DNA from 2 places in the Hymenobacter psoromatis genome. Region 2 is predicted to be linked to the other one. Evidence: riboswitches for the same ligand, from Rfam matches in the RefSeq annotation. Region 2 holds a riboswitch; the other holds the start of a gene.
What was found. A riboswitch is a leader RNA that binds a small molecule or an ion and turns the genes downstream of it on or off. The one in region 2 is predicted to bind S-adenosylmethionine.
Positions count from the first base shown of each region.

Region 1: another riboswitch for S-adenosylmethionine. It lies ahead of LC531_RS15955 (peroxiredoxin-like family protein); the one in region 2 lies ahead of LC531_RS10075 (amino acid permease).

Region 1 is NZ_JAIFAG010000001.1:3,701,085-3,708,947, reverse strand. It holds gene LC531_RS15980 (hypothetical protein) at 1-166, shown strand, start outside; gene LC531_RS15975 (S66 peptidase family protein) at 191-1,099, opposite strand; gene LC531_RS15970 (alpha/beta hydrolase) at 1,315-2,556, shown strand; gene LC531_RS15965 (homoserine O-acetyltransferase family protein) at 2,567-3,595, opposite strand; gene LC531_RS15960 (O-acetylhomoserine aminocarboxypropyltransferase/cysteine synthase family protein) at 3,692-5,077, opposite strand; gene LC531_RS15955 (peroxiredoxin-like family protein) at 5,141-5,839, opposite strand; SAM riboswitch class I at 6,218-6,335, opposite strand; gene LC531_RS15950 (OmpA family protein) at 6,559-7,215, opposite strand; gene LC531_RS15945 (alpha/beta hydrolase) at 7,292-7,863, opposite strand, start outside.
Region 2 is NZ_JAIFAG010000001.1:2,329,022-2,336,884, forward strand. It holds gene LC531_RS10065 (oligosaccharide flippase family protein) at 1-186, shown strand, start outside; gene LC531_RS10070 (TIGR03643 family protein) at 243-524, opposite strand; gene LC531_RS10075 (amino acid permease) at 622-2,079, opposite strand; SAM riboswitch class I at 2,304-2,437, opposite strand; gene LC531_RS10080 (hypothetical protein) at 2,611-3,456, shown strand; gene LC531_RS10085 (HD domain-containing protein) at 3,446-4,093, opposite strand; gene LC531_RS10090 (Gfo/Idh/MocA family protein) at 4,102-5,124, opposite strand; gene LC531_RS10095 (GNAT family protein) at 5,168-5,494, opposite strand; gene LC531_RS23010 (WD40 repeat domain-containing protein) at 5,918-6,028, opposite strand; gene LC531_RS10105 (WD40 repeat domain-containing protein) at 6,032-6,937, opposite strand; gene LC531_RS10110 (SseB family protein) at 7,279-7,668, opposite strand.

The DNA.
Region 1 (7,863 bases), 1.4 Mb from region 2:
GGTAGGGCTGGGCGTGGCGGCCGGGGTAGGCGGCGTGCTGCTACCCGGCCCGCTGGGACTGGGCACTGTCCCCAGCCGCCGCACCCCCCAAACCGAAGCCATGACCGTAGCCTGGTACACCATAGGCGGCCTGGTGGCCGGCCTGGCGGCAAGGCGCGGTAAATAGATAAATAAATAATAATTTTTCTGCTTACCCAATTGCCAATTCACTACCCCTTGGCCCTACGGTCAGGGTAGCCGCGCGGCCCACTACCAGCGCTCGGTTATCAGGCTCGTGGCCCACCGGGAAGCCATAACCCACGGGCCAGTCGTAGTGCAGCGCGTAGTGGTGAATAATCTCGTTCACCGTTTGGCCAAAGGGCACTACGTTGTCTTTTATCTCGGAAAAATGACCCACCACCAAGCCGGCCAGGCCGGCGAGCTGGCCGCTGCGATGCAGGTGCAGTAGCATCCGGTCGAGGTGATAGAGGTACTCATCAAGGTCTTCGATAAATAGGATGCGGCCCACGAAACTGGCCTGCGACGACGTGCCGGTGCTGGTGTGCAGCAGGCTCAGGTTGCCGCCCACTAGCTCACCGGTGGCCGTGCCGGGCCGGTTGAGGGGGTAGGGCGGCGCGGTGTACCTCACCGGCTCACCAAATAATACGCGGCGCAGGCTCTCGACCGCCGCCTCGCCGCCGGCCTGCCCAAAGAGCACCGGCATCACGCCGTGAATACTCTGGTAGCCCAGCCGCAGCAAGTGGCTGTTGAGCACGGTGATATCTGAAAAGCCTACTACCCACTTAGGCTGCTCGGCAAAGTGGCGAAAGTCCAGGGCATCGACTAGGCGGGCGGTGCCATAGCCGCCACGGGCGCAGAAAATAGCCCGGATGGCCGGGTCGTCGAGCTGGTGCTGAAAGTCGCGGCGGCGCAGGTCATCGTCGCCGGCAAACTGGTGGTGCGCCGCGTCGATGCTCTCGCCCAGCACTACCTCCAGGCCCCAGGCGCGCAGCATTTGCATGGCCGGCTCGATTTCAGCAGTGCTGATTTTGCGGGCCGGGGCCACCAGCGCCACGCGCTGGCCAGCTACCAAAAACGGCGGAGCAATGCTAGAAGACATAAGCAAAAGCAGCGGCCATAATCAGCCGCTAGTGTACAAAGAAACCACCGGGCGGTGGGTAGCGCCGCGGCCCCATCCGCCCGGCGCGGTTTCGAGGCCCGTGAACGCTGGCCCCGAAACTGGGCCGGACTGTCATTGCCAAGCTAGCCGGCGGGCGTATCTTCCTGCTCCAACCTATTCGCCGCTTGGCAATCACTTTTTTTACTCGCTACTTTATGAAATCACTTTTTCGCCTTTTGAGTGCGTTGCTGCTGCTGGCCGGCCCCGGCCGGGCGCTGGCGCAAGTTGCCCCGCCTGACACCACCGGCGGGCGCTACTACCAGCCGATTTTTACCAACGTCACGGTTACGAGCAACGTGGCCTACGGCTCGGCTACTACTTACCTGGGTGCTACCCAGCAGCTGCTGCTCGACGTGTATCAGCCCACCGGCGACACGGTGGCGCGCCGGCCGCTGCTCATTTTCGCGCACCAAGGGGGCTTTGTAACGGGCTCAAAGACAGATGCCTATATGGTAAGTATCTGCACCCGTATGGCGAAGCTGGGCTACGTGGCGGCCAGCATCGAGTACCGGCTGCTCTTCCCGCTGACGGGCATCGCCGCGCCCGCCGATACGGTGGGCTTGGCCCAGGCCGCCATCCGGGCTATGCAGGATATGCGGGCCGCCGTGCGCTTTTTCCGCCAGGATGCGGCCACCGCCAAGGCGTACCGCGTGCACGGCGGCTATATCGTGGTGGGCGGCTCGTCGGCCGGGGCCTTCGCAGCCCTCGAAACCGGCTACCTCGATAAGCCCAGCGAAGTGCCCACCTACGTCGGCCTGGCCGCGCTGGGTGGCATTGAGGGCACCGGCGGCAACGCCGGTTTCAGCAGTGCCGTAGCCGCCGTCATCAGCCTGAGCGGGGCCACTGAAAGCCCGAGCATCATCGAGGCCGGCAACGCGCCATTGTGCAGCGTGCACGGCAACGCCGACCGCACGGTACCCTACTTCCAGGGTAAAATCGGCTCCCTGCTACCCCCCAAGTACGTGTACGGTAGTGGCCGCCTTAACCCCCGCGCCACGGCCGTGGGCATCCGCAACACCCTGCGTACCCTCCAGGGCGCGGGCCACATTCCGTTCGAGAATAACGCCCAGTACGCCGACACAGCCTTCTGGACCATTCGTGATTTCCTGCGGCCGATTCTGCGACTGCCCGGTACCGCGCTGGCGGCGCGCTCGGCCGCAACGGCCGCGCCCCTGGCCTCGGCCTACCCCCTGCCCGCCCGCGACTACGTGCAGCTGGCCCTACCCCCCACCTGGCGCGCGCTTGGCGAAGCCGACCTGCTCGACCCGCTGGGCCGCGTGGTGCGCCGCCTCGCACCCACGGCCCAACTCTGGCAGGTGCCGCGCGGCGGCCTGGCCGCCGGCAGCTACTGGCTACGCTTCGCCGGGCAGGTTCCGGTACGGGTAGTATTTGAGTAGGGGTAGTTGATTAACAATCAACTACCAAATAAAACCGCTCTAACTGCTCGCTTATTTGCTTGGTTTCCAGCAGAAAGCCATCGTGCCCGTAGTCTGACTCTAGCTCGCCATAGCTGGCCCCGGCGATGCCCTGGGCCAACTCGCGTTGCTCATCAAGGGGAAAAAGCACGTCGGACGTGATGCCCAGCACCAGCGTGTGGGCCCGGATGCGGGCCAGCGCCGGCCCTACCCCCCCGCGGCCGCGGCCCAGGTGGTGGGTGTCCATTGCCCGGCTCAGGGTTACGTAGCTATACGCATTGAAGCGGGCCACGAGCTTGTCGCCCTGGTAGCGCTGGTAGCTACTGGCGCGGTAGTCGCGCAGGCGTGGGTCGGCCTCGTCGTCAGTTTGGGTGGCATTATAGGCCGCGTAGCCGCGATAGCTAAGCAGGGCCACGGCGCGGGCGGCGCGCAGGCCCGCGCTACCCCCCTCCGGCGCGTGGGCCAGGTAAGTAGGGTCGGCCTCGATGGCCAGTCGCTGCGCCTCATTAAAAGCAATGCCCCAGGCCGAATGCCGGGCATTGGTAGCAATAACTACCAGGTGCTGAATAACTTCGGGCTGGGCCACGGCCCATTCTAAGGCCTGCTGCCCGCCCAGCGAGCCGCCGATGAGCGTGTGAATACTGCCTAGCCCCAGGTGCTGCCGCAGCGCCTCATGCGCCGCCGCCAGGTCGCGGATGGTGAGCAGCGGAAACGCCTCATAGCGCGGCGCGCCGGTGGTCGGGTCGGAGCTGAGCGGGCTGGTACTGCCGTAGCACGAGCCCAGCACGTTGGCGCACACGATGTACCAGTGGGCGGGGTCAAAAAAGCAGCCCGGCCCAAACAGGCCCGCCCACCAGTCCAGCACGTCGGCGTTGGCCGTCAGGGCGTGGCACACCCACACCACGTTGTCGCGCGCGGCGTTGAGCTGACCCCAGGTGCGGTAGGCCACCTGCGCGCCGGCCAGCGCGGCCCCGCTCTCCAGCGGCAGGGGGGTAGGGAGGGGAAAAGATAACTCGGGCATAACGGCGGATAGGATAGCGGGCGAGGGAAAGGCACTACAACGCAAAATGGTGCCCCCGCCCAAAGGCAGTGGCACCATTGCTAAGAGCTTGATAATCTATACTTCGAGCGGTTGGGCGTGCTCCGGCTCGGGCTCGGGAATTGTATCCACAGCCTCGTCCTTCCCCTTAGGCACGGCGGCCGTAGCGGCGGCGATGGCCTGCGCCAGGTCGGCGAGAATATCCTCAATGTGCTCGATGCCCACCGATAGGCGCAGTAGCGTAGGCGTGACGCCCGAGGCGTGCTGCTCGGCTTCGCTCAGCTGCTGGTGGGTAGTGGCCGCCGGCTGAATAATGAGCGTCTTGGCATCGCCCACGTTGGCCAGGTGGCTGATGAGCTTCAGGTTATCAATCAGGGCCGTGGCCGTTTCCTTGCTGCCGTGCAGCACAAACGACAGCACTCCGCCGAAGCCGCGCTTCAGGTACTTGGCCGCGTTTTTATGGTGCGGGCTGCTGGGCAGGCCGGGGTAGTTCACGCTGGCCACTTCGGGCTGCTGCTCCAGCCACTGCGCTACTTTGAGAGTATTCTCCACGGTGCGCTCTAGCCGCAGACTCAGGGTTTCGACGCCTTGCAGCAGCAAAAACGAGTTGAATGGGCTTTGTGCGGGGCCAAAGTCGCGCAGCCCTTCTACCCGCGCCCGAATGATGAAGGCAATGTTGCCAAACGGCCCGTTTTTACCAAACACGTCGTTGAAAACCAGCCCGTGGTAGCCCTCGCTGGGCTCCGTAAACTGCGGGTACTTGCCGTTGCCGAAGTCGTAGGTGCCGCCGTCCACAATCACGCCGCCGATGCTGGTGCCGTGGCCGCCAATCCACTTCGTGGCCGACTCCACCACGATGTTCGCGCCGTGCTCCAGAGGCCGGAACAGGTAGCCGCCCGCCCCGAACGTATTATCCACCACCAGCGGAATATCGTGCTTCTTGGCCACCGCCGCCAGGCGCTCAAAATCGGGCACGCTGAACGCCCCGTTGCCAATGCTCTCGACGTAAAGGGCGCGCGTCCGGTCATCAATCAGCGCCTCGATGCTGTCCACATCGTCTCCTTCGGCGAAGCGCGCCTCGATGCCAATGCGCTTGAACGCCACCTTAAACTGGTTGTAGGTGCCGCCGTAGAGGTAGGAGCTGGAAACTAGGTTATCGCCGGGCTGCAGGATATTGTTGAGCGCGATAAACTGCGCCGCCTGCCCCGAGCCCACGGCCAGCGCCGCCACCCCGCCTTCGAGCGCCGCAATGCGCTGCTCAAACACGTCGGTAGTCGGGTTCATGAGGCGGGTGTAAATGTTGCCAAACTCCTTAAGGGCAAACAGGTTAGCACCATGCTCCGCGTTCTTAAACACGAAGCTGGTGGTTTGGTGAATGGGCACCGCCCGCGAGCCGGTGGTGGGGTCGGGCTGCTGCCCGGCGTGCAGTTGCAGCGTCTCGAAATGAAGGGTTGGAGTAGCCATGAGAAGAAGAACAAAAAGATATTAAAGCTGAAAATCAAGTAGAAGTAATGCGCAGTTGCTAGTCTAAGCCGGCACAGTGGCTGGTAGTCGCGCCAGCTCGGTCAGCAGAGCGGCCGGGTCGGGCCGGTGCTTAAAATTGGCCTCCACCTGCGCCCAGGCAATCAGGCCGTCGGGGCCAATGAGGAAGGTGGCCGTAAGCGGCAGCTCATCGTCGGCAGTGCCATTGTAAGCGGCCAGGTCGATGCCGACGCTGCGCAGGGTGTCGGCCACGTCAGCCCCTACCCCGTAGGCCAGGCCGTACTGCCGGGCCACGGCGTTGCCGGCATCGCTCAGCACCGGAAAGGTTAGGTCTTTCTCGTTGGCCGTCAGGCTGGTAAAGTCAGGCGTTTGGGGCGATATAGCTACCAGCGTGGCCCCGTGGCGGGCCAGTTCGGGCAGGGCCAGCTGGTAGGCGCGCAGCTGCACGCTGCAAAAGGGGCACCAGTTGCCGCGGTAAAACGTGAGCACCACTGGGCCTTGCTTCAGCAGCTCAGCCAGGGTCTGGGGCTGGCCGCTGGCATCGGGCAGGGTGAAGTTGGGCGCTGGCTGACCGGCGGCTAGGGCGTGGCGGGCAATGCCGGCAGCTTCGGTGCGGGCGATGCCCGCGTCGATGCCGCGTGCAGCGGCGGGGGGTAGGGCGGTGGCCAGGTGCTGAGCCGTGGCGGCCAGGGCCTGCTGAAAAGCCGACGCGGAAAATAGGGAAGCGGAAACGGGGGCAGACATAAAAAAGTTGAGGAAAAACAACGGCGGGAAGAAGGGTTTTTAAGCTTCGTGCTGCTGGCTGTTTGGCGGCTTCCGGGAAGTTGTTTCTCAGGTAGTCTTTTTAAGAATGCTTGGCAGTCAATAGATTGGCTTCTGCCAATCACGCCAAGCTGCCTGCGCCGGGGCTAAGCCAGCCGGCGGCAACACTACCCACGAAAAGAAGCGGAGCAAACAGCGCCGAAAGCGTTAGCCTCGGCAACAACAGCACCCGCGCATTCGCCGCATGGCGGGGGCCGGGCCGGCCACAATAGCTAGCAACAGGTTTTCCGGGCCGAGCGCTAAAGCGGCGGCGGCGGAGCGGGGGGTAGCGAAAAAAGTGGGGTGTGCCATGTGGTACTCGGTTTATAGCCCCCCAGGCCGCACACAGCGGCTACCGGGGTAGGAATTGGCACCTTTCAGCGGGTGAAGGTTGCCAGCGGGTCACGGAGCCTAATCTCTCGCCGCTTCTGTATAAAACATCTCAAAACTGCCCTGCCTGCTACGGGGAAGTACCGAATTGGTACGGGCAAAGATAGGAGCCGCGCCGTAATTCCCAAATTTGTCCGAAAAAAAGTTGGCGGCCTGCTACCAAAAAAAGAGGCTGCCCCACCGGAACAGCCTCTTTTTTGGCAATAGCGCAGCAAAATTCTAATTTTCAGCGCGTTTCCGCGCCAGCTGCTTCATCTGCAAAGTCTGCGGTTTTAGCGCACGCGCACGGCAATCTCCACCCGGCGGTTTTCCTGGCGGCCGGCGGCCGTAGCGTTGGTCGCCACGGGCTGCGTTTCGCCAAACGACTCGGTGGTGAGGTGGTCTGCCGGTAGCTTGTCGGTCGTCACCAGGTAGTTTTTTACGGCCTCGGCCCGCTCCTTACCCAACTCCTTGTTATAAGCCTTGTCGCCGCGCGCGTCGGCGAAGCCCAGTACGCGCACGTCTTTGCCAGCGTAACGCTTGGTAATAGATTCGCTGATTTGCTTGAGTGCTGCCGCGGCACTCGACTTCACAACAGCCTTATTGGTATCGAAAAGCACTTTTTCATCGACACCATACACCTGGTAGTCTTCGTTGCCGCGCACCGTGACGCCCGAGAGGTTGACTTCGGGCAGTTTCACGTCGGCGAGCTTGGCCTTAGTCATGTCGAAAGCATTGCTAATAGCAGTGCCAGCCTTGCTGGCGGTGCTATCAATGGCACTGGCCGCGCCAGCGGCCACCTGGCCGGGAGTAGCGCCCGTGCGGGCTACTACGGCCGTATCGGCGGTAGCCTCCCCGAGCGTATTTTTCTCGTCCGATTTTTTGAGGTTGTTGCAGCTGCTGGCCAGCAGAAGCGTCGCAGCTAGCAAGGAATAAGTGATTTTGGTCATGAGGGTAGGTAAGAAAGCGTAAAGTCAGCCCAAGGCTAACTGGGAAAGAACACGCTCCCTTACGAGTACTTAGGCGTTAGTGTTGAGCCTGAATTCCGGCCCCCGGCGCGGGCGGCCCACCCGTTTGGGCCACTACCCAGGTTCGAATGGCCTCTTGCGCGGCGGGTGAGAAGACGGCCTGCGGCTCGCCCGCCACGATGGGCCACTGGTCGCGGTCGGCCTGAAATAAGTGATTGACTCCCGGTAGCTTATGGGTCGTTACGTCCTTATTGCCTTTGAGCCCTTTGACCAGTACCGCCAGGTTATCATCGGGATTGAGCAGCTGGTCGGTGCTGCCGTAGAGCAGCAGCACGGGGCACGCCACCTGCGGCAAGCTCGCGGCCGGATTAGAAGACAAAAAAGCCCGGTAGGGCACGGTCGTCAGCTCGGCGGCCCGTGCCTGCGCGGTTGTTTCATCGAGCACCGGGTTATCCTTCTTCAGCATCTCGGCCACGATGGCCCGCGCCTGGCTGCGGTTGATGGTTTGCCGGATAGCGTCGATGATAAGCTGGTAGCGCTTAAGCGCGCCCGCCAGCTCGTTGGCGGGCATTTGCAGGTTGCGCAGGGCTATTTCGCGCTGTTTCATGGCAATATCGCTGCCCAGCAGGC
Region 2 (7,863 bases):
TACATCCTAGCACTGGCGGGCGGCTCGGCAGTAATAGCCTGGGCGCTGCCTACCCCCCCCAATATCTGGCTAACGCTACTGCTGCGCGGCGGGGTGCTCACGATACTTTACAGCGCAGGATTGCTGCTAAGCGGCTGGGTACCTGAAGTAACGGCGTTAGCACGTAAGGTGGGGGTAGGGAAATAAACTGGCATTTGAAATCATTTCCGTGTAAGTAATAGCCAGGAAATTAAGCCCTTGAACTATCCTCGTTTTGAGATTTTATTACCCGTAATTACCCGCTGCAAATCTGATTTGAAGCGGGCACCTTCAACGGCACTTTTGGCTTGGTGCTTGGTAGCACGGCCTTGCACGCGGGCACGCCAGCGGCGCCAGGAGGCAGGCTTCAACTCGCGACGCATCAAAACAATAACTTCCGCTTCGGCCAGGCCGAACTGCGCTAAGATAGCCTCGAAGGGCGTGCGGTCTTCCCAGGCCATTTCAATAATGCGGTCGATTTGCTGGGCGGTGAGAGACTCGGGCATAGAATACTAAAAAAGCCGCTCTGGCAAACTATCGGGGCGGCTTTTTATAAGGTAATCGGGCGTATAAATGTTCGCCAGCATGCCCCTAATAGGCTATTTATTCCAGTATTTTTCCTTCGGCCGCCTGCCGCAATTTACTGTGTTTCTTCCCGTAGCCGTAGTAAATAGCCAGCCCAATGGCCAGCCACACGGCCAGGCGCAGCCAGGTTTCCCAAGGCAAGCTGGCCATCATGACCAGGCACGTAATAATGCCCAGAATAGGCACCAGCGGCACCCAAGGCGTGCGGAAGCTACGCGGCGCGTCGGGGTCAGTTTTGCGCAGAATAATAATACCCAGGCACACCATCACGAAGGCCAGCAGCGTGCCGATACTCACCATTTCGCCCACGATGTTGATGGGCACGAAGCCCGCAAATACGGCAATGAACGCGCCCAGCAGCAGATTGGACTGGACCGGCGTGCGGAACCTGGGGTGGATGCGGGAAAAAGCGGGGGGTAGGAGACCATCTTTCGACATCGAGAAAAATACCCGCGACTGCCCCAATAAATCGACCAATATTACCGACGTGTAGCCGATGAGAATGGCCAGAATAATAGCCCCGCTGAGCCAGGCGTAGGGCGTTTTTTCAATGGCGATGGCCACCGGCGCGGCGCTGTTTTTGAACTCGGTATAATTTGCCAGGCCCGTGAGCACATAACCGAATAGCACGAATAAAATGGTGCAGACAATGAGCGAACCCAAGATGCCAATGGGCATATTCCGTTGCGGATTTTTAGTTTCCTGGGCCATGGTGGCTACGATATCGAAGCCAATAAAGACGAAGAAAATAACCCCCGCCCCGCGTAAAATGCCGCTCCAGCCAAACTCGCCAAACTTGCCGGTATTTTCCGGGATGAAGGGATGGTAATTGGCCGGGTCGATGTATTTCCAGCCCAAGGCAATAAATACCAAAACCACCACCACTTTCAAAGCTACTACCAGCGCATTGAACCACGCCGAACCCGACGTGCCCCGAATAATAACCGCCGTAATGGCCAGCACCACCAGCATAGCCGGCACGTTGGCGTAGCCGTGCACCACCGAGCCGTCGTGTAGGGTGGCCGACTCGAAGGGCGACAGCACGAAGCGGGCGGGCAGGTGCAGGCCATATTTTTCCAGAAATTTTAGGAGGTACTGCGACCAGCTGATGGCCACTGTGGCGGCGCCCACCGAGTATTCGAGCACAAGGTCCCAGCCGATTATCCAGGCAAATAATTCGCCCATCGTGGCGTAGGAATAGGTGTAGGCCGAGCCCGCCACCGGCACCAGCGCCGCAAACTCGGCGTAGCACAGGGCCGAGAACGCGCAGCCCACGGCCGCCACTACGAAGGAGAGTGTCACGGCCGGCCCGGCGTGGTTGGCCGCCGCTAGGCCGGTGAGCGAAAACAGCCCCGCCCCAATGATAACCCCAATCCCCAGGGCAATGAGGCTCAGGCCATTGAGCGTTCGTTTGAGAGTTCCTGCGCCCGACTCGGCCGCTTCCTGCCGCAGCAGCTCCAGTGATTTTTTCAGCATAAACTAACGTAGCGCGGAGGGCTACTCCGGGCTTGTACTGACTTGCCTGACCGGTACGCATTCGCGCCCGGCCAGCCTTGGTCAACCCTCTAAAAAACAGATAAAACTTACTGACGCACCGCTGACTTTCAGCAACAACAGCCTACCCCCCGTCGCCGGCTCCACGGGGCAGCAACGCTAAAAAAACTGCGATAAACGGGCGAAAAAACAGAAGGAGCCACTGGCTTTTATTGGGGCCGCCATAGTTTGGCGGCCGGTTCGGTTGGCACCGTTCCGCGCGGGGTCGGGGGTTGGCTAATGCCTTTCTACGGGTGCCGGTGCGTCGCAGAACCTGTCTCTCAGCGCCTCTTTATAAAAACAAGCGGGGCCGGGTAGGCCTGTTCGACGGAGCAAAGGTACGGCGGCGGGTGAAGATTTGGTGGGCCGTAAGCCGGTGGGCCGGTATATTGGCAAGCTTTCGGGGCCTACATGCCGGCCTGGCATTAAGTGTGCGTGGGCAAGCCCTAGTCTTAATCCTTACTCGTCTGCCCTGTGGCCTACCTTTCTCTTTTCATGGCCTTCGTGGGCCTAATCGCCCCTACCCCCTCGGCTTCGCCCAACGCCGAGCCGCCCACCGAGGCTATTTTGGCCGAGGGCCTGAAGCTGTATCAATCGGAGCGCGCCTCCTGGGTGGCCACCGACCTGATGCTGGCCACTACCATCGACCGCAGTCAAATTGGGGGCTACCTCACTTATTTTCGAGGTGATTCGGTATGTACTGTTTTTTGGGCCAAGGGCTCGACTGGCGGTGCGGGCACGCCGCTCATCGGCAGCTACGTTTTTCTTAGCCAGGACGTGCGCGTCGAAACCAGTCATTTTCAGCCAGTGGGCGCATTCACGACCACCGAAGCGCGCTTGTTTGGTATTCGGCAAGCGGCGCTGGATAAAATCAACGCCGACCGCAACGAGTTTCCCGTGCCGGCCAATACGTCGCTGAACCTGGATTTGCTCGACGGCCCAGCGGGTACGCGGGTATACGTGCTAACCGGCCCTCAGCAAGCCGGCATCGTTCCCATCGGCAACGACCACCTGCTAACCTTCGATAAATCGGGCCGGCTCACGGCCACTGAGCGCTTGCACAGCACCTATCTGCCCATGAGCCAAAGTATCGAGCAGAAAGAAATCAAGGAAATGTTTCACACGCATCTACCGGCCCATCCCTACATCACGGCCACCGACATCTGTAATTCGCTGCTCTACCCACCGCCCGGCTGCACGCAGCTCGTGGTGATGAGCCAAGACTACGTATCCTTCTTCAACCTGGAAAAGAAGCAGCTGCTAATCCTCACGCGCAAGGCGTATGAGCGTATTGCTAAATCGCAGGCTACTAAGCATTAAAGTTACCTTCTTCCCAGGCCGTTAGCTCGGCTTGCAGGTTGCGGCGGGCGGGCGCGTCGAGCTCGGCGCGGAGACTCGGGGTGTGAAAAAGCACCGGTGCGGCGAGCAGCTTGGCCAGCACCTGGCGGCGGCCGGGGCGGTAGAGCAGGTCGGGCACGAGGTGGTATTCGCGGCGCACCTGGCGGGCATAGTCCCCATACGCCGCTTCGGGCGCGCCCAGGATGCTGAGGTCGGCGTCCAGAAACAGCAGCAGGTCGGCATCGTCGGGCGGCTGGGGCTGGGTGTGGTCCTGGGTGCGGCGGATGAGGTCAGCCACGCGGGCCTGGCGGGCGGGTTCGAGGCTGGTTTCTGGCAGAAACTGCAGGGCCCAGTCGGCGCTTTGGGCTTCGTTATCGTGCCGCAGAGCGCTGTATACGGCATCGTGGTACCAGATGGCCAGGTTGAGCACCGTCGCATCCTGCACCGGGAAGCGGGCTACCTGCGTCAGCAGCTTGGCGATGTGCACCAGGTTGTGGTAGTGCCGACTGGTATCCGAATAGGCGACAACCAGCCGCTGGTACTCAGCTTCGCGGCGGGCATAATCGGGTAGCAGCGGGGTAAGGAGGGTGTGCCAGTGGGCGGCCAAATCGGTAGTCATGCGGCAAGTTAGCGCAGGGCGTAAATGCGTTCGATTATCTCCACTACTTTCAGGCCTTCGAGCGCGTTGGTAGTGGCGAAGCTGCGCTTTTGTAACGTATCCACCACGTTTTCAATCACCTGCACGTGGTTGGCGGCCGAGCCCTGGTAGGGGCCGTAGTCGTTGGCGGGGTTGGTGGGCAGCAGGGGGGGTAGGGCGTAATCTTGCAGGTGGCAATACTCCACTTTATCGAGGTACTGACCGCCGATTTTGAGCGAGCCGCGGGCGGCCACCACCGTGAGGGAGCTTTCGAGGTTGCGGTCCCACACGGCGGTGCTGTAGCTGAGCGTGCCGCTACCCCCCCGCACGAGGTCGAAGGTGACCAGGCCGCTGTCCTCAAACTCGGTAATGCCGGCGTGCGTGAAGTCCCGAAAGCGGGCCGTGATGTTAGTAATATCGCCAAACACCCAGTAGAGCAAATCCACGAAATGGCTGAACTGGGTGAAGAGCGTGCCGCCATCCAGCGCCTGCGTGCCCTTCCAGCCGCCGGCTTGGTAGTAGCGCGCATCGCGGTTCCAGAAGCAGTTGAGCTGCACTAGAAATACCTCGCCCAGGCGGCCCTCGTCGTACACCTGCTTGAGCCAAGCGGCAGGCGGCGAGTAGCGGTTTTGCATCACGCCAAAGACGAGCCGGCCGGTTTGCAACGCCGTGTGCACAATTAATTCTGCGTCGGTTTTGCGCAGCGCGATGGGTTTTTCGACCACCACGTGCAGGCCGGCGCGCAAGCCCGCCACCGCCTGCGGCGCATGCAAGCCGTTGGGCGTAGCTACGGTGAGCACGTCGGCGGCGGGGCCGGTTTGCAGGTATTCTTCCAGCGAAAGAAAGAACGGCACGCCAAGAAACTCGGCCGCGAGGCCGGCGCGCAACTCGTCGCGCACGTCAATAAGGGCTACCAGCGCCGCCCCGGCGTGGCGCGCCACCAGCGCTGCGTGCCGCCGGCCGATGTGCCCCACGCCGCAAATGGCGAAGCGAACGGGAAAACTATCGGCCATTTAGCTGACCAAAAAAATCATCATAAGCAATGCAAAGGTGCAGTTAAGCGGCGCTCACGGCCAACCAAATAGAAAGGGTGCTGAGCAAAAACACGACCCAGGTGGTGCCCGGCCATCCTCGCTTGCCTTTTCGCCGACGATATAAAAGCAGCACCTGGGAAAGCACAAAGACCAAATTGTACGCTTCAGCTACCAAAATGAAGAGCAGGGCAAACCCTATCCCGGTATAATGGTAGGGTTTACTAGTAGCTAGTCGGTAGAGATACGTGTTTTGGTACCATATCCATAACGCAAGCCCGGCAAAGCCCAGTATCACCACCAGTTGAAGCACCAGAAGCTTTCCTTCAACGAACCGCCAGCCGAGTTTCATAGGGGGTTGATTTTGCCCTTTAATGCCCGTCAGAAATTAGGGTAACCCGGTGGCAAGCGTGCCATTTATGAAGCGTGGGGCTCTCCACCAGTCCTGGAAGCGTGGGTAGCGGCGGGATAAAGCGATACGCGTCTTCATAAGATTTTACCAGCTGCAAGGCCAACTGCATTTGCTTATCCAGAAGCGAGTCGGGCGGCACCTGCTGGTCAAACTACTCGTCCAGCCAGTCCAGTAGTCGTCGTACTGCTACTCGGTTTTGAGAAGGCGGAGGGTCATCGCTAGCTAAATGAACTGGTGGCTACGTCTATCCGGTCCTATTTGGCGTGCGTGCCGAACCGTTTGATTTGAATGGTTTTGTAAGCAAAAACCAAATTTTCAATAAAAAAATAAGAATTTTGGAATTTTTACGTTATCATTTTTAATTCAAGTGGCTATTTGCCAGAGCCGCAGGGTCTTGTCGTGCCCGCTTGAGGCCAGCCGGGTGCCGGTGGGGTCCAGGGCTAGGGCCAGGACGCCGCCATTATGGCCGGTCAGGGTCTAGCGCAGGCGGCCCGAGGGCACATCCCAAAGAAAGATGCTGCCGTTGGGAGAGCCGCAAAGCAAAGTTCGGCTATCGGGCGTAAACAATACGTTTGACCAAAACTTCCGCACCACGGGGTTGCCGGTCGGCTCCGCTAAACGCTGGCCTTCTGGACTGAAAACGCCCGTCAATTTCTGGTCAGGGAACGAGTACAACTTGGTGTTCCAGTCAGCAAAAGCAAAAAAGCGTCCATCGGGACTAAAGGCCGCCGGGGTCAGCACATCATAAACCAGGTCCAGCGTCAAGTCCGAGCGTGGGGTCAACGTGCTGCGCCGAGTATCCAGTTCACAGAAAACCACCAGCGACCCTGCTTGAAAGCAAGCAGTAATTAGCACGGTTTTGCCATCCGGGTGAAAGACAATGGATGTGTTGCGTTCGCCCAACCCCCAAAAATCTTCATCCTCGTCCAAGGGTTCTTCGCCTGCGGCAAACTCGATTTTTCCCGTCAATAAGTGAACTACATACAGCGTTTCCCTGCTTCCGGCTGCCAGCAGCCGAGTACCGTCGAGAGAAAATGCAACTGAAAGCAGATAAGCGTCAGGAAAACCGAACTCGTCTTTTTTTTCGCCGCTTGGCAGCTTCCAAATAGATAGTTGTCTCTGGCCCGCTTGTGCCTCGCCGACTGCCGCCAGCTGAGTTCCATCGGGGCTAAGGGCGATGTCGTAAAGCCGCTTCAGCCCACTCGGAAACGAGAACTGCTGCTCCAGTTTCTCCGCTGAAACCTGCCAGAGCGTCAACTCATTATGCGTTAAGGCACCTACCAGCGTCCTACCATCCGACGTAAAGCGCAGCGTTTCGACGTAGTCTTCCAGTATTGTTGTTTGCAGGAGAAGATTTGCTTGCGGAGAGGTTTCAGAGTTCAAAATTTTATTGTTTGGGCGCTTAACAAAAAAATTTGATTTTGCAGAAATTTGCTTCCCAAGGATTAACGGCAATAATCTTCGACCGCACAACTTGCTTCTCGCAGTTTATCATCATCCGTTCAATCACCAATTTGACGACTACTATGGGGGCTCACCCGACTTGCAATCTGGTTTCTGGCTTGCCGGGGATGTTTATCAGTCAGAACGAGGCGTTTGGGGGCTGGCAAGGATAGAAAAAATAATTTACCGCACCTAGCTTGCCCGGATGCTATTCCGACGAAGTAATCCCGGCTCGGACGTGCTCGGCTTCCCAAACCGTGCTATCCATCAAGGGCAAAAACTCAGCTTGCACTCCCTAACTCCCGGTAAATCTTTTGGACACCGGCAGCATCAATTTGAAGGCCAAGTGCAGAGCCAGGGTTGATAACCAGGCCGTAGCCATGCGGCAGGCGCGGCAGAAGTGCGCCGCACACGATTTGAAGGCAGTAAAGAGTTTGGCCCTCAGCAGATTGAGCGCGTTCAGAAGAACTAAACACAGCGACAAACGATTTTCCTTGCTGCTCCAGCACGAGCGGAGCCAGCCCTGCGCCGTCCGGCTGCACTTCCTGCCGGCTTGGCACGAAGACCTGGGACTTGACAAGTGTTTTGAGAAAATCTTCCGTTGATATTTTGCCGGCCTGTCCATCCGCCAGCGCATCTTCCAGTGTATTCTGCTGTTCCATGTTTGACATACTTCTTTAATTATGTTGCCCTCGGTGGCATTAGGCATGAACGTTCCTGCGGCTTAATCTAACAACTGGAGGCGGCCCCATAGTTGGGTGTTGTTAAAAAAAGTAAAACCTCCGCCTCGGGAGTTGAGCAGATTGCCTGCTGCTATGGAGCAAAGTTGTGGTAAGAGCAGCGAGAAATGATAGTTTTACACGCCC